3 regions of the Streptomyces sp. NPDC050759 genome follow, and region 3 is predicted to be linked to each of the others. Evidence: predicted binding sites of a transcription regulator. Region 3 holds the regulator's gene; each other region holds the start of a gene.
The links. The regulator HrcA, encoded in region 3, represses chaperone genes, less so after heat shock. The targets are predictions, from matches to a motif close to TTNGCACTCNGNNNNNCNGAGTGCNAA.
Positions count from the first base shown of each region.

Region 1 (10,310 bases), on a different contig from region 3:
GCTCGGGCGTCAGGGGCTCGTGTGCCTGGAGCGGGTTGAGCAGGACGAATGCCATCGTTTCAGGGAGCCGGGCGGCCAGTTCGGCGCGCACCTCGCCCACCAGATGAGCGCCGAGCAGGGCCAGCACGACCCGGGAGACTCGTTCCGCCTCCTCCCGCGTGGGGTATTCACCGCGCTCTCGGACGGCGGCGATGAAGGCGTCCCAGTGCATGCGCATGGCGTCCTCCGTAACGTAACCGGCCGCCGGCGGATGCCCGCTGGTGTCAGGGGGCAGTGGCGGCGTGAAGCGAATGTCCTTGGTCAGTCCGGACGGTCTTTCCGCTGGGGGTGTGGCGGGCCCCCAACGGTTGGAGAGTGTCCCGACGAGTAGCAGGTGCCCGCCTTCGTCCGGGGTGTGGGACGGCGCGGGGGCGGGGAGGCGAGCCCCCCAGTACCGATGTGCGCCGCCGGGCGGGCGCCGGCAGTCTGCCGTTGAGGCCACCGGCGCCCGCCTCGGTCCGTCCGCAGGGCCGCGGCGATCAGAGTTCGGCGCCGGCCCCCGCGGCGGCCATCTCCTTCTCCTCGGGCTTGTCGGCGATGACCGCCTCGGTGGTGAGGAACAGGCCGGCGATGGAAGCGGCGTTCTGCAGGGCGGAGCGGGTCACCTTCGCCGGGTCGATGATGCCGGCGGCCAGCATGTCGACGTAGTCACCGGTCGCGGCGTTCAGGCCGTGGCCGACGGGCAGGGTGCGCACCTTCTCCGCCACCACGCCGCCTTCGAGCCCGGCGTTGTGGGCGATCTGCTTCAGCGGGGCGCTCAGGGCGCGCCGCACCATCTCCACACCGGTCCACTCCTCCTCGTCCACCTCCAGCTTCTCGAACGCCGTCTCCGACGCGTGCAGCAGGGCCACCCCGCCACCGGCGACGATGCCCTCCTCGACGGCCGCCTTGGCGTTGCGCACGGCGTCCTCGATGCGGTGCTTGCGCTCCTTCAGTTCCACCTCGGTGGCTGCACCGGCCTTGATCACGGCCACCCCGCCGGCGAGCTTGGCCAGGCGCTCCTGCAGCTTCTCGCGGTCGTAGTCGGAGTCCGAGCGGTCGATCTCGGCGCGGATCTGCTTCACCCGTCCCTCGATCGCGGCGGCGTCCCCGGCGCCCTCCACGATGGTGGTGTCGTCCTTGGTGACGACCACCTTGCGGGCGCGGCCCAGTACGTCCAGGCCGGCGTGCTCCAGCTTCAGGCCGACCTCGTCGGAGACGACGGTGGCGCCGGTGAGGACCGCCATGTCGCCGAGCATGGCCTTGCGTCGGTCGCCGAAGCCCGGGGCCTTGACGGCAACCGACTTGAAGGTGCCGCGGATCTTGTTGACGACCAGGGTCGCCAGCGCCTCGCCCTCGACGTCCTCGGCGACGATCAGCAAGGGTCGGCTCTCCCGCATCACCTGCTCCAGCAGGGGCAGCAGGTCCTTCACCGCAGAGACCTTGGAGCCGACCAGCAGGATGTACGGGTCCTCCAGGACCGCCTCCATACGCTCGGTGTCGGTGACGAAGTAGGGCGAGATGTAGCCCTTGTCCCAGCGCATGCCCTCGGTGAGTTCCAGCTCCAGGCCGAAGGTGTTCGACTCCTCGACGGTGATGACGCCTTCCTTGCCGACCCTGTCCATGGCCTCGGCGATCAGCTCACCGATCATCCGGTCGCCGCCCGCCGACACGGCCGCGGTGTTGGCGATCTCCTCCTGGGTCTCCAGCTCCTTGGCCTCTTCCAGCACGGCCGCGGAGACCGCCTCGACGGCCTTGTCGATACCGCGCTTGAGGGCCATGGGATTGGCACCGGCCGCGATGTTGCGCAGGCCTTCCCTGACCAGGGCCTGGGCGAGCACGGTCGCGGTGGTCGTACCGTCACCGGCGACGTCGTCCGTCTTCTTGGCGACTTCCTTGACCAGCTCCGCGCCGATCTTCTCGTACGGGTCCTCCAGTTCGATCTCCTTGGCGATGGACACACCATCGTTGGTGATCGTGGGAGCGCCCCACTTCTTGTCCAGAACCACGTTGCGGCCCTTGGGACCGAGCGTCACCTTGACGGCGTCCGCGAGCTGATTCATGCCGCGCTCCAGCGCGCGGCGCGCCTCCTCCTCGTACGTGATGATCTTCGCAGTCATCGGTACGGTCTCCTCCGCATCGCATCTCTGAGCCGATGACGGTGGACCGGGGTGACGCCCGCGACGTTCACCCGCGCGGCCAGGGGATTCACCCACCGGCGCGCGAGTACGCCACCCGACCCAGCCGTTGGCACTCTCGATGGGAGAGTGCCAATTCTTCTTTAGCACCCAGGCCTGCCCGCGGACAAGCGGCCGCCGGGGGGTCCCGGTCAGCTGCGCCCGGTCAGCGAAGGGCCATGCACATCCGGTGGCGGGCCGGGGGGCCGGAAACTGTCGAGTGGGTTCCTCGCCGGTGGGGCCGGGCCGGTGACCTCCACGGTGGCCGGGCGCAGCAGACAATCACGGAGGCGGTAGCCGGGACGCAGGACCGCCGAGCAGACCAGCCCGTCCTGGCCGGGGAAGACGTGGTGGGCCAGGGCGTCGTGACAGGCGGGATCGAACGGATCACCCACCTCGCCGAACGACCGGACGCCCAGCGAACCGAGCTGGTCCCGCAAGCTGTCGGCGATGTCCTTCAGACCGGGCGTGAGCGGCTCGTGCGCACACGCCCGGTCCACGGCGTCCAGCACGGGCATCAGTGCCCGGAGCACGTTGGCCACCGCGATCTCGCGGACGGCCAAGCGGTCCCGCCGGATCCGCTTGCGGTAGTTGTCGTACTCGGCCTTCACCCGATGCAGGTCGGCGGTCCGCTCCTCCACCAGGCGCCGCAGCTGTTCCAGCTCGGTGCTCTGCGGCCCACTCCCGGTCATCGTCAGCCAGCCTCCGCCTTGTCCTCGTCGACGATTTCGGCGTCCACCACCTCATCCTCGGACAAGCCGCCGGACGTGTCGCCCGCGGACGCCCCGGCCGCACCCGCCGGCTGCTCGGCCCGCGCCTTCTCGTACAGAGCCGTGCCGATCCTCTGCGCTGCCTGCGCCGTACGGTCGATCGCCTGCCGGATCGCCGCCGTGTCCGCGCTCTCCTCCTTCAGCTTCTCCTTCAGGTCGGCCAGCGCCGCCTCCGTCTCGCTCTTCGCCTCCGCCGGGATCTGCTCGGCGTTGTCCTTGAGGAGCTTCTCGGTGGAGTACACGAGCTGCTCCCCCTGGTTGCGGGTCTCGGCCGCCTCCCGGCGCCGGCGGTCCTCCTCGGCGTGCTGCTCGGCCTCACGGACCATGCGGTCGATGTCGTCCTTGGGCAGCGCGGAGCCGCCGGTGACGGTCATCTTCTGTTCCTTGCCGGTGCCGAGGTCCTTGGCCGAGACGTGCATGATGCCGTTGGCGTCGATGTCGAAGGTCACCTCGATCTGCGGCACCCCGCGCGGAGCCGGTGCGATGCCGGTCAGCTCGAACATGCCGAGCTTCTTGTTGTAGGCCGCGATCTCCCGTTCGCCCTGGTAGACCTGGATCGTCACCGACGGCTGGTTGTCGTCGGCGGTGGTGAAGATCTCCGAACGGCGGGTGGGGATCGTGGTGTTGCGCTCGATGAGCTTGGTCATGATGCCGCCCTTGGTCTCGATGCCGAGGGACAGCGGTGTGACGTCGAGCAGCAGGACGTCCTTGACCTCGCCCTTGAGGACACCGGCCTGCAGCGAGGCACCGACGGCCACCACCTCGTCCGGGTTGACGCCCTTGTGCGGGTCCTTGCCGGTCAGCTCCTTCACCAGCCCGGTCACCGCAGGCATGCGGGTCGAGCCGCCCACCAGGACCACGTGGTCGATGTCGGAGACCTTGATCCCGGCGTCCTTGATCGCGTTGTGGAACGGCGCCTTGCACCGCTCCAGCAGATCGGATGTCAGCTGCTCGAACTGGGCCCGGGTCAGCTTCTCGTCCAGATGCAGCGGCCCCTCGGCGGACGCCGTGATGTACGGCAGGTTGATCGTGGTCTCCGACGAGGAGGACAGCTCGATCTTGGCCTTCTCCGCCGCCTCCCGCAGCCGCTGGAGCGCCATCTTGTCCTTCGACAGGTCGACGCCGTAGTGGTTCTTGACCTGCTTGACCAGGTGGTCCACGATCCGCTGGTCCCAGTCGTCACCGCCCAGGTGCGTGTCGCCGTTGGTGGCCTTCACCTCGATGACGCCCTCGCCCATCTCCAAGAGCGACACGTCGAAGGTGCCGCCGCCCAGGTCGAAGACGAGGACCGTCTGGTCGTTCTCCTTGTCCAGCCCGTAGGCCAGCGCGGCCGCCGTCGGCTCGTTGATGATCCGCAGGACGTTCAGGCCCGCGATCTCACCGGCCTCCTTCGTCGCCTGCCGCTGGGCGTCGTCGAAGTACGCGGGTACGGTGATCACCGCGTCCGTGACGTCCTCGCCGAGGTACGCCTCCGCGTCCCGCTTCAGCTTCTGCAGCACGCGCGCGGAGATCTCCTGTGCCGTGTACCGCTTGCCGTCGATGCTGCCGTGCTCCGGGAATCGCCAACTGTGGTCGCCCACATGCCGCTTCACGGAGCGCGCGGTGCGCTCCACGTTCGTGACGGCCTGCCGCTTCGCGACCTCGCCGACCAGCACCTCGCCGTTCTTGGCGAAAGCCACCACCGACGGGGTGGTCCGAGCGCCTTCCGTGTTCGTGATGACCGTGGGCTCGCCGCCCTCGAGGACCGAGACGACCGAGTTCGTCGTTCCCAGGTCGATACCGACCGAGCGCGCCATCTGGTTCTCCCTCCTCAGCCATGCTCTGCTTCACGTTTCTGGTCGGGCCTCATCGAAATGTCCGCTGCCACCGGACGGGACCGGCCCGCAGCGGCGGCTCGGGACGGGCGCCCCCGAGCACCGCGAGGTAGCCAGGCGCCAGCCTGACCGTCGGCGTAATGACGGGCCCGCGGTCGTCTGTCCGCTCGGCCGTCCGCTGGTACGTCTGGTCGTAGGCCGCGCGCAGGACCGGATCGCGGAGCGTCTCGTACGCTGCCCGCACCTCGCCGAACCGCTCGGCGGTAGCCGCGTCCACGCGGGTGTCGGGGCGCAGTTCCCGCACCCGGGCGCGGAAGGCCGAGGTGATCACCTCGGCCGTCGCCGAAGGCTCCACTCCCAGCACCACATACAGGTCCGCGCCCTCGCCGCGCGCCTGCATCTCACCACCTCCTCCCCTGCTGCGAGCTGCGACTTCGCGCTCGAATGCCTCTACCAATGAGATAAAACTTGAGTCGCCTATTGTCAAGATTGGCTCGGGCAGATGCAGGGGTTCGGAGAGGCATTCGGGGGTCCCGGAGCCCGCCTGGCAGGCGACTTCGGCCGGCATGGGCGTCGCATCCGCGAACTGTGTGAGCTGCGGCATTGCGGGTGGGAGCGGTTGGCCCACACGATGAGGCGGACTGCAGGCGTCAAGGAAAGCAGCTTGTCATGGGTGATCATGTGCATGTGAGACTCAGTCAGGGGCTGAGCGTGTCCGAAGAAGGGGAACTGGTCGAGTACTCGCGGTGCCGGTGCGGTGCCACGTTCACCAAGGTGTTCGACGCCGACGGCGGGGAGCCGGAGTAACCCGACCGGGCCGCATCCTGTTCCCAAGCGCCGCACCAGGCCTCGGACAGAGCGAGGCCCCGGCTTGGGCGCCGGGGCCTGAGGCGACGGGTCGCGGGCTCAGCTGCCGAGTTCCTTGCGGTCACCGCCGCCGCTGATCGCGATCTTGCGAGGCTTGGCCTGCTCGGCGACCGGGATCTGCAGCTTGAGAACGCCTGCCTCGTAGGCGGCTTCGATGCGCTCGGTGTCGAGCGTCTCCCCGAGGAACAGCTGCCGGCTGAACGTCCCCGCAGGCCGCTCAGTGATCACCGTGTCGGTGCCCTCGCCGTACGTCGGCTTGCGTTCGGCCTTGACGGTCAGGACGTTGCGCTCGACATCGAGGTCGATGGAATCCGGGTTCACGCCCGGCAGATCCAGCTCGACGAAGAACGTGTCGTTCTCACGCCAGGCATCCATCGGCATACCGGCCGGGTGCGCGGCCGTGCCCCAGACCCGCTCGACAAGCTGGTCAAGTTCGCGGAAGGGATCCGTACGCATCAGCATGTTCATCCCTCCTGTCATCGTCTCCAGGTCCTTCGCTGCACCTATGCTATACCGCCCCACCGGAAAGTTGACAGCCATCGGCTCAACTTTTTGCGGGGCGGTCGGCCGACGATCGACACTACGACGACCGATCGTCGGGCTCGCCAGGGATGAAGGTTCTGTGAGCTGTGACCAGTCCGGCCACGATGCCGAGTGCACCGGTGCCCGCACAGGCCTGAAGATTGAGTCGACTAGCGTCAACTTAATCCAGTCCTAGATTGTCAAACTTTTGCGATCGACTATATAGATATGCGGTTCCTGCAGAGCCACACCTACCAGCAGCTCACGCCGTGACGACCGTCGCTCGGCACAGCTACGAAAGGAGGCTCACTCGCGGGCGCCCTGCTGTGGCTGCTCTTCCCTCTCTGCGCCGGCACCGCCGCCAGTGTCTGGGCCTGGTGGACCGGACGCCGCCATCCCGGCCCGCCCGGTCACCACACCTGGGAGGACCTCGACCGCTATCAGCGGCTGCGAACCGTGCTGAGTACCCCGACAGCGAGCCGGAACCTGAACACACCGTCCTCGGCGACCTCGTATCCGCCGCCTTGATTGCGTGTCCGTCGAATGGTTCGTCCGCACGGTGCCAACCGCCCCACCATGGGGCGCGGGCGGACGGCCGTTCGCTTCGCGGAGCGGGACCAGGACACGGAGGACAGTACATGCACTTACGTCTGACACATCTGATGCCCAGAAAGCTGGCGGGACTCGTCGCAGGGGCGGGTCTGGTGCTCACCATGCTGCTGGGTGCAGCACCGGCGCAGGCGGCCGACTCGGCTCCCCGGGCGGTCGGTTCCACCGCGCAGCAGGTGGGCGCGCACGCGGAAGCTGGTGTGCTGGCGAACTCACCGGGAATCTCGCCGGCCGCCGAACGCATTCGGTACGTCGACGGCGACACTTACGACTGCTCCTACGGACGGCTGTGCGCCCGCGTGTGGGATCCGACCGTCGGCAGGTACAAGGTGTTCGACCTGTATGCCTGCCGCACCTACTCGCTGTCCTATTGGGGCGGGGGCGGCGACGGCGGTGGCTTCTACAACAACCAGACCACTGGCACAGTGGCCCGGTTCTACAACCAGAGCGGCGGAGTCGTCCACAGCTCGACCGCGTACAGCGTGGCCCCCGCGTCGTGGACCTGGGACCCGATCTGGAAGATCAAGAACTGCTGATCCACGTACCGCGCCACACTGCGCCCGCCGCACGGCCGTCCGCCGGCCCGAGGCGGGCGCTCCCGCGCCCCTCACACGCCCGCGTTCCCGTTCAGCAATGCTTCTCCCAGCCCCGTGCGCCGGTGCAGCATCCGCTGCCCGTCCCGGAACGAGCCGATCAGCCCCGCCTCCCGCAGCACGGTGGCGTGGCGGCTGGCATTGGCCGGTGAGAGGTGCAGGGCGGCAGCGATGCCGCTGGTGGACATCGGACGGCCGAGCAGCTCCAGCACGCGAGCCCGGGTAGGGCCCAGCAATCGGTGCAGGCCTGGTGGGCCGCCGGGCTCGGCCACCGTGAGGCAGCCCGGCGCGAGCGGAAGCGGATACACCAGTACCGGAGAGAGTTCGCGGGCGGTGAGGGCGACGGGCTGCCGGACGCAGAAGAAGGACGGGATCAGGGTCAGCGGGCGGCCGTTCAGCTCCAGGCCCCGGTCGAAGGGGTAGCCGCATTCGAGCCGGCCGTCCCGCCAGGACAGCACATCCGGCTGGTAGCTGCCCAGCAGCCCTTCCGCCCCCGCCGCCAGCGCCGCGTCGGCGCGTCTGACCAGGTCCGCGCCGACGGCCCGGTCGATGACCGTCCTGTACGGCGCCACAGCCACCGCGTGATAGGCGCGCACCGCCCTCCCCAACCGGTGCAGTGCCTCGCTTCCGCCCTCCGCGAGCCGTCGGGCGCCCGAGGGCATCGGCCGGTTCGGGTAGAGGCGGGCGAGTTCGTACCGTAGGCGTCTGCGGGGGGTGGAGAGCACCGCGTCCAGTCCGGCGTCCGGGTCGGAGTTGCCGAGGCCGGGGGTGAGGAAGTCCGGGAAGTAGGCGGCGCACGGGTTGACCTCGATCAGCGCCCGGGTCGTCCGGATCAGCCCCGCTCGCGCGAGATCCTCGCGCACCTGCCTGCGCCAGGGGTCGAAGACCAAAGCAGCGTGCCGGTTCTGGAGCAGGTGGAGGCTGAGGACCACCTCCCACATGAAGTCGCTGCCCGCCGCCACCCGCAGCCGACTGAGGTCGTCCGTGCCGAAGCCGATACGCAGCATGTCCCCACGCTCCCCGTGATACGTCCGCCCCCAGGACGTGCCGTTGGGGCAGACGGGCAGGCGCGGGCGGACGGTTGCGGAGGCGGCAGGAGTTGTCCGAATAGCTGCGGCATCAAGTCTGGTCGGAGTTCCGTCCGGGGCGAACGAGTGGTGGAAGGTGAAGGCGTGCGGCGCGGAGCCGTGGTCGTGGAGGTCTTCCAGCCTGGAAACCCCGTCCTGCCAGGTGGGGATCACGCCGTCGGAGACCCACCAGAACAGGGCGGTGGTTTCCACCGTACGACCTTTGCCGTATCAGGTCGGTACGGCGAACTCTCCCCATGCACCCCAGTCCGCGTCGAAGAGCATGTCCCGGTCACCGTCCGCCGCTTCAGCACGCGCGAGGTATAAGTTGCGTTTTCCTTGTGCAAGTGGCCTCTTGCACCGGTCATTTGCGGGGCTGGGGCGGTGACGGGCGGGGCACGCGCAGGTCGTGCTGCACATCGCGCGTGGACGCTCCAACGCATGCATCGCCCCGGAGACGGGGCTGCGTTCGGACACCGTGCCCCGCCGGCGCGGCCGTTCCGCCCAGCGGGCCTGCCCGGCTCAAAGACCGTCAGCGTTGCGGCGGTCCCGCCTCGTCACACCGCTGGCCTGCCGACTGCCTGCCGAGAGTGAAGCACCGCACTCACGCTGGTCGTGCCCGGACCTGGCCCGCGAGGTCACCCGGCGGCCCCGGCTTCCAGCTGAAGGCCCCTGGGTGCTGGACATGTACGCCCCACCTGGCAGGGCGAACAGCTCGGTTATGACGGGTACGTGATCAGCGAGGCCGAGAAGACCTCCGGCGCGGCGCCACCGTTCAGCCGAGGCGTCGGGAGGCCCGCTGGAGCAGTGCCCTCAGCAGGGCCGTCTCCTCCGCACCGAGAGCGGACACGATGCTCTCCTGCTCCTGGTCGACCGCCGCCGTCCAGCGGGTCAGTGCCTCCTTGCCCCGCTCGGACGCGAAGACCAGCACGCGCCGCCGGTCCTGGTCGTCGACCCGGCGCAGGACGAGGTTCAGGGAGACCATGCGGTCGACGACCTTGGTCAGGGTGGGCGCGGACAGCAGCGCGAACTCGGCGATCTCGGTCATGGCACGACCCTCGCCGTCGCCCAGGAACGACAGCACCCGCCACTCCTCGAGCGTGCCGCCCTCGGCCTTCAGCGCTTCACCGAGCCGTAGGACGACGCTGCGCTCGACGAGTGTGAGCGCACGTGCGAGGTCGAGATCGGCTACGGCCGCCGGGGTGGTCGTGGTCATCGCCCTGCCAGAGTCGTCGTGATCTACGGGTGGAGTGATTCCACGATACAGTCTTTCCTTATCGCTGTGAAATATTCCCGTAGCAAGCAATGGCTAGGGTGAGCGCCTATGATCGAGAAGGCGTCTGTCCGGATCGGCGCCCCGGCGAGCCGGGCCCGTGACGCACTGGATGTCGCCCTGGTGATACCGCTCCAGGGCCCGGCCGGCATCTTCGGCCCCTCCTGCGAATGCTGCGCCCAACTCGCTGCCGAGGAGGTCAACGCCGAGTCGGGCGTGCTGGGCCGCGAGGTGCGCCTGGTGCTCGTCGACGGCGGCGCGCCGCCCGAGCAGGTGGCCATGGAGGTCGACGCACTGATCTCCGGAGGCGTCGTCGACGCGGTGGCCGGCTGGCACATCTCCGCCGTCCGCGAGGTCGTCGCCCCGCGCATCGACGGCCGGGTGCCGTACGTCTACACGGCGCTGTACGAGGGCGGCGAGCGCTCCCCGGGCGTGTTCCTCACCGGTGAGACTCCGAACCGTCAACTGCGGCCCGCGCTGCGGTGGTTCGCGAGCGAACTGGACATCCGCCGTTGGACGATCGTCGGCGACGACTACGTCTGGCCCCGCTCGTCGGCCCGCGCCGCCCACCGCTATCTGCGCGAACTGGGCGGCGAGGTC
Region 1 is NZ_JBITGI010000003.1:610,072-620,381, reverse strand. It holds gene ACIBJB_RS12810 (DUF2267 domain-containing protein) at 1-217, opposite strand, end outside; gene groL (chaperonin GroEL) at 519-2,138, opposite strand; gene grpE (nucleotide exchange factor GrpE) at 2,348-2,887, opposite strand; gene dnaK (molecular chaperone DnaK) at 2,890-4,761, opposite strand; gene ACIBJB_RS12790 (J domain-containing protein) at 4,811-5,179, opposite strand; gene ACIBJB_RS12785 (Hsp20/alpha crystallin family protein) at 5,686-6,108, opposite strand; gene ACIBJB_RS12780 (hypothetical protein) at 6,807-7,313, shown strand; gene ACIBJB_RS12775 (ArsR/SmtB family transcription factor) at 7,385-8,311, opposite strand; partial or broken gene ACIBJB_RS12770 (DUF3291 domain-containing protein) at 8,495-8,761, opposite strand; gene ACIBJB_RS12765 (MarR family winged helix-turn-helix transcriptional regulator) at 9,213-9,653, opposite strand; gene ACIBJB_RS12760 (substrate-binding domain-containing protein) at 9,762-10,310, shown strand, end outside.
Region 1: a site for HrcA is predicted at 2,266-2,292, ahead of groL (chaperonin GroEL). Genes of this name have one in related genera too.

Region 2 (10,310 bases), on a different contig from region 3:
CGGTGTCGGCCCGGGCGCACTCCCGTGACCTGCGAGGATCCGGCCTCATGGGAACAGTAGGACAAAAGTATAAAAATGGTGCGTGGGTGGTGTCGGTGTCGATCCGTGGCGGCCTCGTCCTCCTGGCAGTGGCCGCCCTGGTCTCCGGCTGCGCCGACCCGGCCGGGACCGGCGTACGGCCGCGGCAGCCCCTCAAGGCGCCCCCGGCCCCCGCCGACGACCTCCAGGCCGACAAGACCCGTATCCGGACCGCCCGGCTCCGCGCCGAGCAGGCCCGGATCGCCGCGGCCAGGCGCTGGGGCCTGAAGAAGATCCCGCTGACGGCCCCGCCGGCGCCCGCGACCAAGCCCCGCCTCACCACCCGCCACGGCTTCGAGGTCGACGGCCACGAGGAGAAAAGGCTGCCACCGGTCTTCACCACGGTCCCCACCGAGCAGAAGATCGTCTTCCTCACCATCGACGACGGCGCCGAGAAGGACCCCGCGTTCCTGCGGATGACGAGCGAGCTGAAGATCCCGTACACCGCCTTCCTCAGCGACTACCTGGTCAAGGACGACTACGGCTACTTCGCGAGGATGCGGGACACCGGGGTCGTACTGAACAACCACACGCTCCACCACCCCTACCTGCCCGCGCTGTCGTACGCCCGCCAGCAGCGCGAGATCTGCGGGATGCAGGACGTCATGGAGAAGCGGTTCGGCAAGCGGCCCACGCTCTTCCGCCCGCCCTACGGCAACTACAACGAGGACACCCTGCGCGCGGCCAGGTCCTGTGGCATCAGGTACGCGCCCCTCTGGAACGAAGAGGTCTTCGCCGACCACTGGGAGTACCGCGAGGAGGACCAGAGGATCCACCCCGGTGACATCGTGCTCAGCCACTTCCGGGGCCGGAAGGACGGGAAGGGCACGATGCCCGACATGCTCCGCCGCTTCCTGAACAGGATCACGGCCGAGGGGTACGCGGTCGCCCGCCTCGAGGACTACCTGTGAGAGCGCGGGCACTGGTCGCCGGGGGGCTGGCGGCCGTCCTGCTCACCGGCTGTGCGCAGTCCGTCGATCCCATCGAACGGCTGGGCAGGAAGGCGGCGCAGCGGGTGGGGTCGTACGGTCCGGACGGGCCGAGCGGTCCGGAGGGGGCGGACGGACGGCCGTACCACCACTGGGGCCTCCTGGCCCCGCTGCAGGCACCCCCGCGGGTGCCGGCGCGCGCGGCGGTGCGCCGGAGCGGCCTGCCGCCGGTCGTGAGACGTGTCGGGACGTCCGACAAGGTCGTCTTCCTCACCTACGACGACGGTGCAGAGAGGGATCCGCGGTTCGTCGACATGGTCCGTGAACTGCGGCTGCCCGTCAGCATGTTCCTCACGGACAGTGTCGTCGGCCCCGGGTACGGCCACTTCGCGCGCCTCCAGTCGGTCGGCGCGAGCATCCAGAACCACACCCTCGACCACCCCGCCCTGCGCGGTCTGCCGTACCCCGGCCAGCGCGCCGAGATCTGCGGCCAGCAGGAGAAGGTGCGGTCCCGCTTCGGCATCCGGCCGCGGCTGTTCCGGCCGCCCTACGGCACGTACGACCGCACGACCCTGCGCGCGGCGGCCGACTGCGGACTCTCGGCGGTGGTGCTGTGGAGCGTGTCGGCGGAGGGTGGCGCGCCGGAGCGGCCGCTGCGGGCGGGGGACATCGTCTCGGTGGCATCGGGAGAGGCGACGGGCCCGACCCTGAGATTGCTGCGGGAGATCCAGCGCCGAGGGCTGACAGTGGGTCGCTTGGAGGACTACCTGTAGCAATTCAGCCCGTCCGGCGCTTGAGGACGAGGCCCTCCGGGCCGAAGCGGGGGTCTGGGGGCGGCAGCCCCCGGAACGGCCACCCCCACTCACGCGCACCCGAATGACGCTCAGCCAGCGCAGCGAATTGGCACTCCGCTTGACCGAGTGCTAATCACGGTCATAGTCTCGGGTCTGGCACTCCCCCCTGGAGAGTGCCAACACAGCGACGGGCAGGTCCGGCACCCGCGACGACGGATCCACCTGGTCGCCACCTCAGACAGTCAACCCCGTGATCTCCGAAGGGGGAGGTCGGATCGTGACGACCACCAGCTCCAAGGTTGCCATCAAGCCGCTCGAGGACCGCATTGTGGTCCAGCCGCTCGACGCCGAGCAGACCACCGCCTCTGGCCTGGTCATCCCGGACACCGCCAAGGAGAAGCCCCAGGAGGGCGTCGTCCTGGCCGTGGGCCCGGGCCGCTTCGAGAACGGCGAGCGCCTGCCGCTCGACGTCCAGACCGGCGACATCGTGCTGTACAGCAAGTACGGCGGCACCGAGGTGAAGTACAACGGCGAGGAGTACCTCGTCCTCTCGGCTCGCGACGTGCTCGCGATCATCGAGAAGTAATTCACCAAAGCATTTCTTTGAGCTGCGCCCCTGGCCCCCGCGACCACTAACAAGCCGGGCGCCCGGGGCGCAGTCTCTTTTCCCCTAGATTTCCGAGAGGGCTCACGCTCCCATGGCGAAGATCCTGAAGTTCGACGAGGACGCCCGTCGCGCCCTCGAGCGCGGCGTCAACAAGCTTGCCGACACGGTCAAGGTGACGATCGGCCCCAAGGGCCGCAACGTCGTCATCGACAAGAAGTTCGGCGCTCCCACCATCACCAACGACGGTGTCACGATCGCCCGTGAGGTCGAGATCGACGACCCGTACGAGAACCTCGGCGCCCAGCTGGTGAAGGAGGTGGCGACCAAGACCAACGACATCGCGGGTGACGGCACCACCACCGCCACCGTGCTGGCCCAGGCGCTGGTCCGCGAGGGCCTGAAGAACGTCGCCGCGGGTGCCTCCCCGGCCGCCCTGAAGAAGGGCATCGACGCCGCGGTCAAGGCCGTGTCCGAGGAGCTCCTCGCGACCGCCCGCCCGATCGACGAGAAGTCCGACATCGCCGCCGTCGCCGGTCTGTCCGCCCAGGACAGCCAGGTCGGCGAGCTCATCGCCGAGGCGATGGACAAGGTCGGCAAGGACGGTGTCATCACCGTCGAGGAGTCCAACACCTTCGGTCTGGAGCTGGACTTCACCGAGGGCATGGCCTTCGACAAGGGCTACCTGTCGCCCTACATGGTCTCCGACCAGGAGCGTATGGAGGCCGTCCTCGACGACCCGTACATCCTGATCAACCAGGGCAAGATCTCCTCGATCCAGGACCTGCTGCCGCTCCTCGAGAAGGTCATCCAGGCGGGTGCCTCCAAGCCGCTGCTGATCATCGCCGAGGACGTCGAGGGCGAGGCCCTGTCGACCCTGGTCGTCAACAAGATCCGCGGCACGTTCAACGCGGTCGCCGTCAAGGCCCCCGGCTTCGGCGACCGTCGCAAGGCGATGCTGCAGGACATGGCGACGCTGACCGGCGCCGAGGTCATCTCCGAGGAGGTCGGCCTCAAGCTCGACCAGGTCGGCCTGGACGTGCTGGGCTCCGCCCGCCGTGTCACGGTCACCAAGGACGACACCACGATCGTCGACGGCGCCGGTGACTCCGCCGCCGTCCAGGGCCGCATCGCCCAGATCAAGGCCGAGATCGAGAACACCGACTCCGACTGGGACCGCGAGAAGCTCCAGGAGCGCCTCGCGAAGCTGGCCGGCGGCGTGTGCGTGATCAAGGTCGGCGCCGCCACCGAGGTGGAGCTGAAGGAGAAGAAGCACCGTCTGGAGGACGCCATCTCCGCGACCCGCGCCGCGGTCGAGGAGGGCATCGTCTCCGGTGGTGGCTCCGCTCTGGTCCACGCCGCCAAGGTGCTCGAGGGCGGCCTCGGCAAGACCGGCGACGAGGCCACCGGTGTCGCCGTCGTCCGCAAGGCCGTCGTCGAGCCGCTGCGCTGGATCGCCGAGAACGCCGGCCTCGAGGGCTACGTCATCACCGCCAAGGTCGCCGAGCTCGACAAGGGCCAGGGCTTCAACGCCGCGACCGGCGAGTACGGCGACCTGGTCAAGGCCGGCGTCATCGACCCGGTCAAGGTCACCCGCTCCGCCCTGGAGAACGCCGCCTCCATCGCCTCCCTCCTCCTGACGACCGAGACCCTGGTCGTCGAGAAGAAGGAAGAGGAGGAGCCGGCCGCCGGTGGTCACAGCCACGGCCACTCCCACTGAGCCCAGCGCTCGCAAGGAGGCCCCCGTTCCCTCAGAGGGAACGGGGGCTTTCCCCTTCGCGGGTCACAGGGACCGGGCCGTCATTCTCCGAGCACCCCCAGCTGTTCCATCAGCCCCGCACGGTCGTACTGCCACCAGCCCTCGCAGATCCGCCCGTCCCGGAACCGGTGCCAGGTGGTCCCCGTCATGGTCACGTTCTGCCCGCTCGCCGGGATCCCCACGAACTCGCCGGTATGCTTGCCGGCCCAGGTCCAGCGGGTGCACACCCGGTCGTCCTGGGCGATCTGGTCGTCGACCCGGAAGGTGAAAGCGAAGGCCCGCCGCCACCCTTCGTACTCCTCGCGCGCGGCCGCGAGACCCAGAGCGTCCGGGTTGGCCGGATCGTGGTCCAGGTAGTCGTCGGTGAACCGCTCGAACAGCTCCGCCGTCCCGGCCCGCCCGGCCTGCTCGAAGAACTCCCGCGCGACGGCCGGGTTGAGCTGCTCGTCCCGCACCACGTCCAGATCGGTGAAGGTCGGCGCCTCGTCACACAGCGCGAGCATTCCCTGGAAGATCCGCTCCGTCTCCGGCAGCCCCGAATTCCGCATCGCCTCCTCGTACGACGGAAACTCCACGATCTCGACGAAGTGCGACGCGTCGGACCGGTCCTTGCCGACCACCGCATGCGTCGCGGTGCGCTTTCCCCTGGTCTGCTCGACCCATGTGTCCATCAGCCGATCCATCTCGTCGAAACGGCTGGTCCTGCAGTCGATGAGCTGTACGAACGTCATACGCGATCACCTCCGGCCCCCCTGGGTCCGGCATTACGGCACCATTGTCCGCCTTTTCGGGCCCTACTGCGGCCCGTACTTCCGCCCCGTCCTCGACGTGATCCCGCCCAGCAGCCCCCGCGGCGCCACCTTCACCAACCCCATGAGCGCCTTGTACCGCGGGTCCGGGATCGACAGGGTCTTGCCGCGGGACAGGTCGGTGAGGGCCGCGGCGACCAGTTTGTCCGCGTCGAGCCACATCCAGCCGGGGATGTTGTCCGTGCCCATCCCGGCCCGCTGGTGGAACTCGGTCCGCACGAAGCCCGGGCACAGGGCCATCAGACGAACCCCGCTCCCCGCCAGATCCCGCGCCGCGCCCTGCGTGAACTGCACGACCCACGCCTTCGAGGCGCCGTACGTCCCACGCGGCACGAACGCGGCCACCGACGCGACGTTCACGACTCCCCCGCGTCCCCGCTCCCGCATCGCCTCCGTCGCCGCCGACGTCAGTCGCAGCACCGCCTCGCAGTGCACCTTGAGCATCGTCAGCTCGTCGGCCATGGAGACATCGAGATAGCGGCCCTTGTTGCCGAAGCCGGCGTTGTTGACGAGGAGGTCGACGGGGGATTTGCGGTCGGAGAGGCGGGCGGCGACCGCCTCGATGCCGGGGTCGGTGGCGAGGTCGGCGGTGAGGACCTCGGCCTCGATGCCGTGCCGGTCGTGGAGTTCGGTCGCCTGTTCCCGGAGCCGCTTGGTGTCGCGGGCCACCAGCACCAGGTTGTGCCCGTCAGCCGCCAGCCGTCGTGCGAACGCGGCACCGATGCCCGCGGTCGATCCCGTAATCAATGCCGTTGTCATGGCGCAAGGTTAATGACCGGGACCGACAGCGTCCGCTTGCGGAGGACGCCGTCAGGCGCCGTACTTCTCCACGTACTCGAGCGCCGACTTCCGCAGCTCCGGATGGAGTGCCTCGCCCGCCGCCAGCAGCCGTGGCTGGAGCGGCCGTTCGGTGGTCATCGCCCGGAACGCCAGGGCGACCGTCACCTCGTGGTCCGGCCGGTGCACGATCTCGACCATGTCCCCGGTCCGGATCTCACCCGGCTGGATCACCCGCAGATACGCCCCGGGCGCGCCCCTCTGCGTGAACCGCTTCACCCACCGCCTCTCGTCCATGTGGCCCTGGAAGGTGCCGCACGGGATGCGCGCGCTCGTGACCTCGAGCACCACCTCGGGCCCGAGACGCCAGCGCTCGCCGATCAGCGCTCCGGAGACGTCGATGCCCCGCGTCGTGAGGTTCTCGCCGAAGGCGCCGTTGGCCAACGCGCGGCCCAGCTCGCCCTCCCACGCGTCCAGGTCCTCGCGCGCCATCGCGTACACGGCCTGGTCGTCGCCGCCGTGGTGCTGCTTCTTGCACACCGCGTCCCCGGCGAGCGCGCTCCCGCCGATGCCCTTGGGGCCGGGCGCGGCCACCCGCACCGGTCCGTCGACCGGCCGCTTGTCGATACCGGTGACGCCCTCCGGGTTGTCCGTGTACGGAACGGCCTTCGCGCGGCCCAGATTCACCGACAGAAGCTCCATGGCGGCACGGTAAAGGACGGAAACCCAAAGTTGCCATGCATTATTCGCCGATGTATCAAAGCAGGGCTTATCCTCGAAAGGTGATCGAGGCCCGACATCTCCGTGTTCTGCGTGCCGTCGCCGCGACCGGTTCCTTCTCCGCCGCGGGGCGTGAACTGGGCTGCACCCAGCCCGCCGTCAGCCAGCAGATGAAGGCCCTGGAGACGTCCGTGGGCACGCCGTTGCTCGTCCGCAGCGGACGCGAGATGCGGCTGACGCAGGCGGGTGAGGCGCTGGTGCGGCACGCCGCCGGGATCCTGGCGGGGCTGACGGCGGCGGAGGAGGAGGTCGCCGCCATCGCCGGCCTGCGGGCCGGGCGCGTACGGCTCGTCTCCTTCCCCAGCGGCAGTTCCACCCTCGTCCCCACCGCCCTCGCCGCCCTGCGCGCCGCCCACCCCGGCACCCGCGTCTTTCTGGAGGAGGCCGAACCCCCGCAGTCCGTCGGCCTGTTGCGGGAGGGCGACTGCGACCTCGCGCTCGCCTTCCGGTACGAGGGGGCCGGGGGCGGCGACGAGTGGGACGACCTCGTCGTACGGCCCCTGCTGACCGACCGGCTCGTCGCCCTCGTACCGGACCGGCACCGGCTCGCGCGCGCGGGGTCCGTGTCCATCGGGGAGCTCGCCGGGGAGTCGTGGATCGCCGGATGCCCGCGCTGCCGCGGCCAGTTGGTCGAGGTGTGCGAGGGCGCCGGCTTCACACCCCGCATCGACTTCGCGACCGACGACTACCCGGCCGTCGTCGGCCTGGTGGGCGCGGGTCTCGGCGTCGCCGTCCTGCCCCAGCTCGCGGTCGAGTCCGTACGGCCGCGAGGCGTGCGCACGGTGACGCTGGAACCGGCGGTCCGGCGGGAGATCGTCGCGCTCACGCTGCCCGATCTGGCCCAGGTGCCGGCGGTGGCGGCGACGCTGGAGCAACTGGCGCGCGCGGCCGACCGGTAGGCCGGTACGCCGGTACGCCGAAAAACAAGGAAGGGCACGTACGGGCGTGCCCTTCTAGGAGAAACGTTCCTTCAGTTGTTCGATACGCCGCTTCCCACGGACGACGCGGACACCAGCCGGTGCCGCGCCCGCCCCATGAGCTCCTCGCGCTCGTCCTCGGTCAGCCCGCCCCACACGCCGTACGGCTCTCTCACCGCGAGCGCGTGCGCCGCGCATTGCGCGCGCACCGGGCACCTCATGCAGACCTCCTTGGCCGAGTTCTCGCGAGCACTCCGGGCCGCACCGCGCTCACCCTCCGGATGGAAGAAGAGCGAGCTGTCCACCCCGCGACAGGCGGCCAGGAGCTGCCAGTCCCACAGGTCCGCGTTCGGTCCGGGAAGGCGGGAGAAATCTGCCATTGCGTGACCCCTTGTAGCCGTTCTGGGCGGATACGGTGTCCACGACCGTACATCTACGATCTAAGGAGATGAAAATATGACTCATTGCGAATCTAGCCTCAGACACCGGGAAATGGGAAGAAAAGGGTCTGAATGGGGCATGGGTTGTGATGAAACGTTGTGGGTCCGCCGCGCATGTCTGCACCGTGTCCGCGCCCTCACGTAGAGTGCCGAAGACAGTGCGCAGCCCCGTAACTCTTTCGGGTGACCGTCGTTGAGAGTGCGGAGGCGGTTGAAAACACAAGCGCTCGGACAGGCGTCCGAGTCGGTCGACCGCACAGGTGACGATTTCGTACCAGCCTGGAGGCTCAAGGTGACGTGCATCAGCTGCGGAGGACGGCCATGACATCCGTCCTCGTCTGCGACGACTCCCCGCTTGCCCGAGAGGCGCTCCGCCGCGCGGTCGCGACCGTGCCCGGCGTCGAGCGCGTGACGACCGCGGCCAACGGCGAGGAAGTCCTCCGCCGCTGGGGCGCGGACCGTTCGGACCTGATTCTGATGGACGTACGCATGCCCGGTCTGGGCGGCGTCGAGACCGTGCGGCGGCTGCTGTCCGCGGACCCCGGTGCGCGCATCATCATGCTCACGGTCGCGGAGGACCTCGACGGGGTCGCTCTCGCGGTGGCCGCGGGTGCCCGGGGCTACCTCCACAAGGACGCCTCACGCGCGGAGTTGCGTGCCACGGTGACGCAGGCGCTCGCCGACCCGACCTGGCGGCTCGCCCCGCGTCGGCTGCGGTCGGCGGAGATGGGCGCGGCGCCCACGCTCACCGCGCGTGAGATCCAGGTGCTCGAAGGGATGAGCCACGGGCGGTCCAACGCGGAGATCGGGCGCGAGCTGTTCCTGTCCGAGGACACCGTGAAGACGCATGCGCGGCGGCTGTTCAAGAAGCTCGGGGCTTCGGACCGGGCGCACGCCGTGGCGCTCGGATTCCGGTGGGGCCTGGTTCGCTAGCAACTCGGTCGGATCGGTCGTCGTACTGGTGCGGGCCCGTTCTGGCTGGTCGCGCCACGCGGCGGGAGCCGCAGATCGGTGCCGCCCCGCGCCCCTGACGGGGCGCGGTCGAGCGGCCCCTTCAACGCCCCGCTGCGTGTTTCGTGGCGGATGCCGCATCCTTGGAGATGTGGAGTCTCTCGGGGACGAGTCGGTCGAGCGGAAGGGGAGGGCGCAGGGTATGAGTTCCGGCGCACCTGCTCATAACGCTTCGGTGCACAACAACCAGCGCGATGCCACGGATCCAACGACGCCAGGGCACCATGGACCGATGCGCGACGACGAGGCGGCTCATCCCCATGGGGCGATCGGTGCGCTCGTCCACAGTGCCGTGGAGGGGGACGAGCAGGCCACGCACGACCTGCTCGCCCATGTCCACCCGCTGGCCCTGCGCTACTGCCGCACCCGGCTGTCCCGTCTCCCGGGTGACGCCCGGCACTTCGTGGAGGACCTCGCGCAGGAGGTCTGCGTAGCCGTCCTCCTCGCCCTGCCGCGCTATCGCGACACCGGGCGCCCGTTCGAGGCGTTCGTCTTCGCCATCGCTGCGCACAAGGTCGCCGACCTGCAGCGCGCGGCCATGCGCCACCCCGGTTCGACGGCGGTTCCCTCCGACGAGATGCCGGAGCGGCCCGACGACTCGCTCGGCCCCGAGGAGCGGGCGCTGCTCAGCAGCGACGCCGAATGGGCCAAGAAACTGCTGGCCAACCTCCCCGAGAACCAGCGCGAACTGCTGCTGCTGCGGATCGCGGTGGGGTTGACGGCGGAGGAGACGGGCCAGATGTTGGGAATGTCACCCGGTGCGGTCCGTGTGGCGCAGCACCGGGCGCTGAGCAGGTTGCGAGCGCTGGCCGAGCAGTAGGGCGCGCTCCTGAACGGGCGGCGCGCCGCTTCCGTACGAACATACGAAGCCCGGAGCGGGTCCGCACCGTGGAATCCGTGGAATGTGACGCCCCTGCTTCCCGTTAGCATGGACATCCGCACCGATCAAGGCCATTTGGGGAAGGTGTCATGACTGCAAACGTCGACGGAGTGCCCGACAAATTCGCGACGCTCGGGCTCACCTACGACGACGTGCTGCTGCTGCCGGGAGCGTCCGCGGTGCTCCCGAACGCGGTCGACACCTCGTCCCGCATCTCCCGCAACGTCCGGGTCAACATCCCGCTGCTCTCGGCGGCCATGGACAAGGTGACCGAGTCCCGCATGGCCATCGCGATGGCCCGCCTCGGTGGCGTCGGTGTGCTGCACCGCAACCTCTCCATCGAGGACCAGGTCAACCAGGTCGACCTGGTGAAGCGGTCCGAGTCCGGCATGGTCACCGACCCGATCACCGTGCACCCGGAGGCGACCCTCGCCGAGGCCGACGCCCTGTGCGCCAAGTTCCGCATCAGCGGTGTCCCGGTCACCGACCCGGCCGGCAAGCTCCTCGGCATCGTCACCAACCGTGACATGGC
Region 2 is NZ_JBITGI010000014.1:303,500-313,809, forward strand. It holds gene ACIBJB_RS35045 (polysaccharide deacetylase family protein) at 96-989, shown strand; gene ACIBJB_RS35050 (polysaccharide deacetylase family protein) at 986-1,780, shown strand; gene groES (co-chaperone GroES) at 2,079-2,387, shown strand; gene groL (chaperonin GroEL) at 2,500-4,125, shown strand; gene ACIBJB_RS35065 (ester cyclase) at 4,206-4,895, opposite strand; gene ACIBJB_RS35070 (SDR family NAD(P)-dependent oxidoreductase) at 4,959-5,732, opposite strand; gene ACIBJB_RS35075 (MOSC domain-containing protein) at 5,784-6,452, opposite strand; gene ACIBJB_RS35080 (LysR family transcriptional regulator) at 6,533-7,429, shown strand; gene ACIBJB_RS35085 (WhiB family transcriptional regulator) at 7,501-7,827, opposite strand; gene ACIBJB_RS35090 (response regulator transcription factor) at 8,209-8,820, shown strand; gene ACIBJB_RS35095 (sigma-70 family RNA polymerase sigma factor) at 9,131-9,718, shown strand; gene guaB (IMP dehydrogenase) at 9,868-10,310, shown strand, end outside.
Region 2: a site for HrcA is predicted at 1,908-1,934, ahead of groES (co-chaperone GroES). Genes of this name have one in related genera too.

Region 3 (10,310 bases):
CGAGCTTGGCGTCGTACCCGTCGTCACGGCCGCTGTCGGGGTCGCCGAGCTCGGTCTCGTACCACGTGGCCTCGCCGGCGAGCTGATGGGCGTAGACCTCGACGGCGGCGGGGTCGGCATACTCCGGCTGCGGCATGAAGAGGTTGACCCCGAAGGGCAGCCCGGTCAGGCCGCGCAGCTGCTTGATCTCCTGGTACAACCCGTCGGCCGTCTTGTACCCGGCGGCGAGGAACCCGAGCCCGCCCGCCTCGGACACGGCGGCGGCGAGCCGCGGCACGGAGACGCCGCCCGCCATGGGGGCCTGCACGATCGGATGACGGAAGAGACCGGTCAGCGCGGAGGACATGACGGCATGTTGTCACGTCCTCCGAACAACTCCGAATCGGACCTTCGACGGCTCACGTACGACCGTTGAACGCATCCGTCGACGGCTCACGTACGACCGTTGAACGCGTCCTTCAACCGGGAGAACAGCCCCTGCTGACCAGGCTGGAACTGCCCCGTGGGACGTTCCTCGCCGCGCAGCTTGGCCAGCTCGCGCAGCAGGCGCTCCTGCTCGGGGTCCAGCTTGGTCGGGGTCTGGACCTCGACGTGGACGATGAGGTCGCCGCGGCCGCCGCCGCGCAGGTGGGTGACGCCCCGGCTGTGCAGCGGGATCGACTGGCCGGACTGGGTACCGGGCCGGATGTCGACCTCCTCCATGCCGTCCAGCGTCTCCAGCGGCACCTTCGTGCCGAGTGACGCCGCCGTCATCGGGAGTGTGACCGTGCAGTGCAGGTCGTCGCCGCGCCGCTGGAACTGCGAGTGCGGGAGTTCGTGGATCTCGACGTAGAGGTCACCGGCGGGACCGCCACCGGGACCGACCTCGCCCTCACCCGCGAGCTGGATCCGCGTGCCGTTGTCCACACCGGCCGGGATCTTCACGGTCAGCGTGCGGCGCGAGCGGACCCGGCCGTCGCCGGCGCACTCCGGGCACGGCGTCGGGACCACGGTGCCGAAGCCCTGGCACTGCGGGCACGGCCGCGACGTCATGACCTGGCCCAGGAAGGACCGCGTCACCTGCGACACCTCACCGCGACCGCGGCACATGTCACACGTCTGGGCGGAGGTCCCCGGCGCCGCGCCCTCACCGCTGCAGGTGGTGCAGACGATCGCCGTGTCGACCTGGATGTCCTTCGTGGTGCCGAAGGCCGCCTCGTCGAGCTCGATCTCGAGACGAATCATCGCGTCCTGGCCGCGCCGGGTGCGCGAGCGCGGACCCCGCTGCGACGCCGTACCGAAGAACGCGTCCATGATGTCCGAGAAGTTCCCGAACCCACCGGCCCCGAAGCCGCCCGCGCCACCGCCGCCGGCCTGCGAGAGGGGGTCGCCGCCGAGGTCGTAGACCTGCTTCTTCTGCGGGTCCGAGAGCACCTCGTAGGCGGCGTTGATCTCCTTGAACCGCTCCTGGGTCTTCGGATCCGGGTTGACGTCCGGGTGCAGCTCGCGCGCGAGCCGACGGAACGCCTTCTTGATCTCATCCTGCGACGCGTCGCGGCGCACGCCGAGAACGGCGTAGTAGTCCGTGGCCACTTACGACTCCGCCAGGATCTGTCCGACGTACCGTGCCACTGCGCGTACCGCTCCCATCGTTCCCGGGTAATCCATGCGGGTCGGTCCGACCACGCCGAGCTTGGCGACTGCCTCGTTGCCCGAACCGTAGCCGACCGACACCACTGAAGTGGAGTTGAGTCCCTCGTAGGCGTTCTCGTGACCGATGCGTACGGTCATGCCCGAATCCCCCGCCTCGCCAAGGAGCTTGAGGAGGACGACCTGCTCCTCCAGAGCCTCCAGGACGGGCCGGATGGTGAGGGGAAAGTCATGTCCGAAGCGGGTGAGATTGGCGGTGCCGCCGATCATCAGCCGCTCCTCGTTCTCCTCGACGAGTGTCTCCAGAAGGGTGGAGAGCACTGTCGTGACCGTACCCCTGTCCTCGACGTCGAAGCCTTCGGGCAGGTCCTCGACCAGCCGCGGCACATCGGCGAACCGCCGCCCGGCGATCCGGCTGTTGAGCCGGGCCCGCAGATCGGCGAGCGAGGCCTCCCCGAAGGGCGCCGGGCAGTCGACCATGCGCTGCTCGACCCGGCCGGTGTCCGTGATCAGCACGAGCATCACGCGGGCTGGGGCGAGCGAGAGCAGTTCCACATGCCGCACGGTCGAGCGGGTGAGGGACGGGTACTGCACGACGGCGACCTGCCGGGTCAGCTGCGCGAGCAGCCGCACGGTCCGGGCCACGACGTCGTCGAGGTCGACCGCGCCGTCGAGGAAGTTCTGGATGGCGCGCCGCTCGGGCGCGGTCATCGGCTTGACGCCCGCCAGCTTGTCGACGAACAGCCGATAGCCCTTGTCGGTCGGGATCCGCCCGGCACTGGTGTGCGGCTGGGCGATGAACCCCTCGTCCTCCAGGGCCGCCATGTCGTTGCGCACGGTCGCCGGGGAGACGCCGAGGTTGTGCCGCTCGGTCAGGGCCTTCGACCCGACCGGCTCCTCGGTGCCGACGTAGTCCTGGACGATGGCGCGCAGCACCTGGAGCCTGCGTTCACTCAGCATCGCGCACACCTCCAGAAGTCGTTCCCTTGCGCCTCGCCTGGCACTCTGTCCGTCCGAGTGCCAGCGCTCCCCGGCCAGTGTACGGCGGTGGGGTAGTCCTCGGGCAAGGCTGGTCCTGGCATAACGGGTTGTAGGGCTAGCGTCGCTGTATGACGGTGACTTGGGAAGAGCTGGGGTGGGAGCGGGTCGGGGCCGGGGTGGGGCGGTGCCGGCTGCCCGGCTGGGACTGTACGGCGGGCCTGGTGATCGGCGAGGGCACGGCCCTGCTGATCGACTCCGGCTCCGGCCTCGCGGAGGGCGCCCGGCTGCGCGCACAGGCGGAGGAACTCGCCGGCCATCGTGTGACCCATCTCGCGCTCACCCACCCCCACTTCGACCATGTCTTCGGGGCGGCGGCGTTCGCGGGAGCGGAGGTGTTCGGCGCGGTGGGTGTGGAGACGGTGCTGAGGGGACGGCTGGGCCGTGCGGAGCTGCGGGCGGACGCGGTACGCAACGGACTGGACGCGGCGGTGGCCGACGAAGCGGTGGACGCCCTCGTCTCTCCCCGGCATCACGTCTCCGGCGAGTGGACGCTCGACCTCGGCGGCGGCCGCCAGGCGCTGCTGGCGAACGTCGGCCCCGGCCACACGGCCCACGACCTCGCCGTTCTCGTCCCCGGTTCCCCGGAGGTCGTTTTCTGCGGCGACCTGGTCGAGGAGTCGGGCGAACCGCAGGCGGGCCCGGACGCCGTACCGCCGCACTGGCCGGCCGCACTGGACCGGCTCCTTGACCTGGGCGGCGAGGACGCGCTGTACGTGCCCGGTCACGGAGCGGTGGTGGACGCGGCGTTCGTCCGGGCCCAACGGGACGCGCTGGCGGCCCGCTTCGGCGTGTCGTAGTGATCCACGGGCCGCTTCTCCTATCGTCATCCGAATGCGCCAGTACTCCGCCGACCTGAACCCTCCGTGGAAGAAGCCCAAGCCGGTGCCGGAGGTCCCCGCCGAGCCCGGCCTGGTGGTCGAGGAGCCGGGGACGGGTTTCTGCGGCGCGGTGATCCGCTGCGAGGCGGGCACGGTGACGCTGGAGGACCGCTTCGGCAAGCACCGGGTGTTCCCGCTGGAGCCGCGCGGGTTCCTCCTGGAGGGCCGGGTGGTGACGCTGGTCAGACCGTCGGCCGCGTCTCCCGTACGCCCCTCCCGTACCGCTTCCGGCTCGGTGGCCGTCCCCGGCGCACGCGCACGCGTGGCCCGCGCGGGCCGTATCTACGTCGAGGGCCGTCACGACGCGGAACTGGTGGAGAAGGTCTGGGGCGACGACCTGCGCATCGAGGGCGTGGTCGTGGAGTACCTGGAGGGCGTGGACGACCTCCCGTCGATCGTGGCCGAGTTCGCGCCGGGCCCGGACGCCCGGCTCGGCGTCCTGGTGGACCACCTGGTGCCGGGCAGCAAGGAGTCCCGTATCGCCGCGTCGGTGACCAGCGAGCACGCTCTGGTCGTCGGGCACCCGTACATCGACATCTGGGAGGCGGTGAAGCCGTCGTCCCTGGGGATCGAGGCGTGGCCCCGGGTACCGCACGGCCAGGACTGGAAGACGGGCGTGTGCCGGGCGCTGGGCTGGCCGTCCGAGAACACGGGCGCGGTGTGGCAGGCGATCCTGAAGCGGGTGGGGTCTTACCGGGACCTGGAGCCGGAGCTGCTGGGGCGGGTGGAGGAGCTGATCGACTTCGTCACGGATAGCGGTGGGGCCTGACGTCGGGGTACGTGCCGAAGTCGCTGGTGTCCAGTTCGACGCCGAGCACCTCCAGCGGCACCGGGTCACCGAACTTGGTGATCTGCTGCGTCAGGTAGTCGGCGTCCTCGCCGTCACCCGCGGGCCTCGTCAGCAGGACGCACTGCGCCATGATCGGATCGAGAACGAGATACGCCGGGATCCTGCCCGCCGCGTAGATCGACCTCTTGACCACGTAGTCCTGATGAACGCTGGACTTGGAGACGACCTCGACCACCATGGTGACCAGTTGGGACGGCAGTAGACGCCCCGAGGCAGGCAGTACGTCCGGCGCCGCCAGTAGCAGATCCGGGATGGGCACACTCTCCTCGCCGGCGATGTCGACATCCTGGGTCTGGATGGGGTACCAGCGGTCCATGGGAATCTGGCGCAGTGTGTGCAGCACGATCAGGTTGTGCGCCAGATCCGGGCTGGCCATCATCACGATTACCCCCCGAAGGAGCTCAGCCTTGACACCCTCGGGAGGCTCGAACTCGTCGAGGTAATGGGCCAATCCACGCTCGTCCACAGCGGTCATCTCCATGGCCTCCACATCCGCCGCGTCCTTTCGGCGGCAGCCTACGAATCAGGTTAGGGACCGAACCGGCGTTCCGCTGTGATTCACTCGCCCGAGTGATCAGTCCACCAAGCCCCTGACCACCGCGTCCGCCAGCAGCCGACCCCGAAGCGTCAGCACCGCCCGGCCCCCCTCGTACGGGCCCTCCTGCAGCAGCTCGTCCGCGAGCGCCCGGCGTGCGGCCTTCAGACCCTCCTCCCGCAGCAGCGACAGCGGCACCCCCTCCCGAAGCCGCAGCTCCAGCAGGATCCGCTCGACCCGTCGGTCCTCCTCCGACAGCAGCTCTCGGCCCGCCCCCGGCGACTTCCCGGCGGCGAGGGCCGCCGCGTACGCGCCGGGATGCTTCACGTTCCACCAGCGCACCCCGCCCACGTGCGAGTGCGCCCCGGGCCCGGCCCCCCACCAGTCCGCGCCCCGCCAGTACAGCTCGTTGTGCAGGCACCGGCCCGCCTCGGACGTGGCCCAGTTCGACACCTCGTACCAGTCGAACCCGGCCTGAGCCAGCACCGAGTCCGCGATCAGATACCGGTCCGCGTGCACGTCGTCGTCCGTCATCGGCACCTCGCCCCGGCGGATACGGCGAGCCAGCTGGGTGCCCTCCTCGACGATCAGCGCGTACGCCGACACGTGATCCGGTCCGGCCCCGATCGCCGCCTCCAGGGACGCCCGCCAGTCGTCGTCGGACTCGCCGGGGGTGCCGTAGATCAGGTCCAGGTTCACGTGCGAGAACCCCGCCGCGCGGGCCTCCGCCACGCACGCCTCGGGGCGGCCCGGCGTGTGCGTGCGGTCCAGCACCTTCAGTACGTGCTGCTTCGCGCTCTGCATCCCGAAGGACACCCGGTTGAAGCCGCCCTCCCGCAGCGCGGTCAGATACGCCGGGTCCACCGACTCCGGGTTCGCCTCGGTCGTCACCTCCGCGTCCGCGGCCAGCCCGAACTCGTCACGGATCGCCCCCAGCATCCGTACGAGATCCCCGGCGGCCAGCAGCGTGGGCGTACCGCCGCCGACGAACACCGTACGGACCGGGCGCGGGTCGTCGCCGAGGACCTTCCGCGCCAGGCGGATCTCGTCGATCAGCGTGTCCGCGTAGTTGTCGCGGGAGGCCAGCACCCCGCCCGAACCTCGCAGCTCGGTCGCGGTGTAGGTGTTGAAGTCGCAGTAGCCGCAGCGGGTCGCGCAGTACGGGACGTGGAGATAGAAACCGAGCGGGCGGTCGGCGGACCCGGTGAGCGCGGACGCGGGGAGTGAGCCGTCGTCGGGGACGGGTTCGCCGTCGGGGAGTGCGGAAGGCATGTCCTCCATTGTCCCGCACCCCGGCGGGCACCTATTCCGCCTGCAGCACCAGCAGCGCCAGATCGTCCTCCGGCGGCCGCGCCCCGAACTCGTGGACCAGCCGCTTGATCCGCTCCGCGATCAGCTCGGCGTCCAGCCCCGCGCACCCGGCCAGCGCGTCCGCGAGCCCGTCCTCGTCGTCGAACTGCCGGGAGCCGCTGCGCCGCTCGGTCACCCCGTCGGTGACACACAGCAGGCTGTCGCCGGGCCGCAGCTCGAAGGTCTCGCTGGTGTACGTCTCGTCCTCGACGACCCCGAGCAGGGTCTGCGGGCGCGCGGCCGTACGGACCTCGCCGCCTGATCCGAGCAGCAGCGGCAGCGGATGCCCGGCGGAGGCGAGGGTGCAGCGCACTCCGCCGTCGAAGGGCGCGAGTTCGCCGTAGAGGAGGGACAGGAAGCGGGTCTGCGGGCCGTCGCCGGGGTGCATGGGGCGGCCGCCCGCCGAGGCCAGGGCCCGTGCCGCCGCGTCCGCGGCCTCCGTCGCGTCGTCGAGGAGCAGCTGGTTGAGGCGGTCGAGGACGTCGGCGACGCGGTAGCCCTCGCGGGCCAGCAGCCGGAGCCAGGGCCGGGCGAGACCGATGACCACGGCGGCCTCGGGGCCCTTGCCCTGAACGTCACCGACGGCGAAGCACCAGCGGCCGTCGCCGGCCGGGAAGAGGTCGTAGAAGTCGCCGCTGGGCCCGCCCTTGTCGCACGGCTCGTACACCAGGGCGCTGCGCACGCCGGGGATCTCGGCGACCGCGCCGGGCAGCAGACCGCGCTGGAGGATCGCGCTGATGGTGGCCTGGCGGGCGTACTGGCGGGCCGCGCCGATGGCGAGCGCCACCCGGCGGCTGAGGTCCTCGACGAGTCCGGTGATCTCGTCGGGGAAGGAGACAAGGCCGGCCCGGCCGATGACCAGGGTGCCCAGCGGGCGGCCGCCGGCCGTGAGGCGGTAGGCGAGCGCGGAGCCGTGCGTGCCGTGCGGGCCCAGTGCCTCGCCGGGCCAGGGGAACGGCACGGGTCCGGGATGGTCCGGCCCCGAGGTGCCGGGCGGCTCCTTCTCCAGCGCCTGCCGCAGATCCTCGATCCGGGTCTCGGAGCAGTGCCAGACCCGGGCCAGCCGGGGCCCGGACACACCGCCCTCGCCCCAGCCCGTCCCGCTCTCGGCCTCACCCGGACGAGGGGACCCCCAGCGCCCGGCGACCTCGTCCTCCAGCCACACCGCGCACCAGTCGGCCAGCCGCGGCACGATCAGCTGGCCCGCGAGGGCGGCCACCAGGTTCTCGTCGAGCTGGCCGGCGAGCAGGTCGGAGGCCTCGGCGAGGAAGGACAGAGCCCCGCGGTTCAGCCAGTCCCGGTCCTGGTCACCGCGAGAGACGGGCGCGGGCGGGACCTGGGCCCGGGACGGGGGCGGCTCCGGGGCGAGTATCCCGGCGACCCGCAGCGCCCGGTCACGTGCGCGGTCCCCGGCGTAGGCCTGGATCCCGTCGAGGGCCTCCTTGCCTCCGGCCGGCAGTTGCGCCCACACGGTCTTGGCGCCCGTGCGGTAGGTGATGCCCCAGGTCTCGGCGAGCGCGGCGACCAGGCGCAGCCCGCGCCCGTACTCCGGTGTGCCGTACGACGGTTCGGGGTCACCGTCGCGAGGGGCGCGCGAGGGATGGTGGTCGAGGACCTCGACGACGAGGGCACCGGTGTGCGCCTCCAGGCGGCAGTCGAGCTCGACGTCGGTGCCCGCGTGGATGACGGCGTTGGTGACGAGCTCGCTGACCACGACCACGGCGTCGTCGGTCTGCCGGTCGGTGAGGAACTCGGTGCCGGGCAGGGCGAGTTCGGCCCATTCGGTGAACGTGGCCCGTAACAGGGCCCGCGCCGAGCCCGGCGCGAGCGGACCGCCGGAAAAGGTCGCGTGGGCGTGCGCCGGGGCGTGCGGGAGCGCGTCGCCGTCGCGCGCCGCCACGTCGGACGCGCGGGCAACGGACTCCCGTTGCGCAGGAATGGCCCCCATGACCGTCTCCCGAACCAGTTCGGACGAATACACCTCAGTCGATGCGGACAGAGTGACAGACTGACCACGCCCATAAGCGCCGAGTTACCGAAGTGGGCCGCCATGAGTGAGAACAGTGGTACGCCTGTGCTCGAAGACGGACAGAATGCCCACCGGATGCGAGCATCGGACCTGCGCCCTCTGCTCGCCGCGATGACCGCGGCCCGGGACGGCGACTTCCGCCGGATGCCGGAGTCCGGGGACGGGATCGTGGCCGAGCTGACGGCCGTCTTCAACCAGCTGGTGGACCGCAACGTCCACTTCACCGGCGAGGTCAACCGTGTGAAGCGGGAACTCGTGCGGCACGGCCGGCTCGACGAGCGGCTCTCCCCCAGCCCGGGCCAGGGTACGTGGACCTCCCGGGTCGACGACGTGAACCAACTGCTCGACGCCCTGGTGGCCCCGGCCGCCAACGCGACCCGGGTCCTGGACGCGGTGGCCGGCGGCGATCTGACCCAGCGGGTCGATCTGCACGACGGCAACCGGCAGTTGCGCGGTGATCTACGCCGACTCGGCCGGGCCGTGAACAAGATGGTCGACCAGCTCTCCCTGTTCACCGGCGAGGTGACCCGGGTGGCCCGCGAGGTCGGCACCGAGGGTCGGCTGGGCGGGCGGGCCAAGGTGACGGGCCTGTCGGGCAGTTGGCGGGACGTGACCGAGGCGGTCAACACCATGGCGTCCCGGCTGACCGCGCAGGTCCGGGACATCGCCCTGGTGACCACGGCGGTGGCCCGCGGCGACCTGACCCGTACGGTCACGGTCGAGGCGACGGGCGAACTGCTCGAACTGAAGCTGACCGTGAACACGATGGTCGACCAGCTCTCGGCATTCGCCGACGAGGTCACCCGGGTGGCCCGCGAGGTCGGCACCGAGGGGCAGTTGGGCGGCCGGGCCCAGGTACGCGGGGTGTCCGGGGTCTGGAAGGACCTCACGGACAACGTCAACTTCATGGCGTCGAACCTGACGTCGCAAGTGCGGAACATCGCGCAGGTGACGACGGCCGTGGCCAACGGCGACCTGTCCCAGAAGATCACCGTCGACGCGCAGGGCGAGATCCTCGAGCTGAAGTCCACCATCAACACGATGGTCGACCAGCTCTCCGCCTTCGCGGACGAGGTGACCAGGGTCGCGCGCGAGGTCGGCACCGAGGGCAATCTCGGTGGGCGGGCTCAGGTGCGGGGTGTCAGTGGCGTATGGAAGGACCTCACCGACAACGTCAACTTCATGGCGGACAACCTGACCTCGCAGGTCCGCAACATCGCGCTGGTGTCGACGGCGGTGGCCCAGGGCGACCTCGGCAAGAAGATCACGGTCGAGGCGAAGGGCGAGATCCTGGAGCTGAAGTCCACCATCAACACGATGGTGGACCAGCTCTCCGCCTTCGCCGACGAGGTCACCCGCGTGGCCCGCGAGGTCGGCACCGAGGGAAACCTGGGCGGTCAGGCGCAGGTGCGAGGCGTGTCGGGTGTCTGGAAGGACCTGACGGACAACGTCAACTTCATGGCTCTCAACCTGACGTCGCAGGTCCGCAACATCGCCCAGGTGACCACGGCCGTGGCCAACGGCGACCTGTCGAAGAAGATCACGGTCGACGCCCGTGGCGAGATCCTCGAACTGAAGGACACCGTCAACACGATGGTGGAGCAGCTGCGGGCCTTCGCCGACGAGGTCACCCGGGTGGCCCGCGAGGTCGGCACCGACGGCCGGCTCGGCGGCCGGGCCCAGGTCCTCGGCGTCTCCGGGGTCTGGCGGGACCTGACCGACAACGTCAACTACATGGCCGACAACCTGACGTCACAGGTGCGGAACATCGCCCAGGTCACCACGGCCGTGGCCAACGGCGACCTCTCCAAGAAGATCGACGTGGACGCGCGCGGCGAGATCCTGGAGCTGAAGACCGCCATCAACACGATGGTCGACACGCTCTCCTCCTTCTCCTCCGAGGTCACCCGCGTGGCCCGCGAGGTGGGCTCCGAAGGCCAACTCGGCGGCCAGGCGCGCGTCGAGGGCGTGTACGGCACCTGGAAGCGGCTGACGACG
Region 3 is NZ_JBITGI010000001.1:909,515-919,824, forward strand. It holds gene ACIBJB_RS04050 (nitronate monooxygenase) at 1-346, opposite strand, end outside; gene dnaJ (molecular chaperone DnaJ) at 433-1,572, opposite strand; gene hrcA (heat-inducible transcriptional repressor HrcA) at 1,573-2,589, opposite strand; gene ACIBJB_RS04065 (MBL fold metallo-hydrolase) at 2,739-3,467, shown strand; gene ACIBJB_RS04070 (DUF3097 domain-containing protein) at 3,502-4,317, shown strand; gene ACIBJB_RS04075 (Uma2 family endonuclease) at 4,295-4,873, opposite strand; gene hemW (radical SAM family heme chaperone HemW) at 4,973-6,205, opposite strand; gene ACIBJB_RS04085 (SpoIIE family protein phosphatase) at 6,237-8,231, opposite strand; gene ACIBJB_RS04090 (HAMP domain-containing protein) at 8,388-10,310, shown strand, end outside.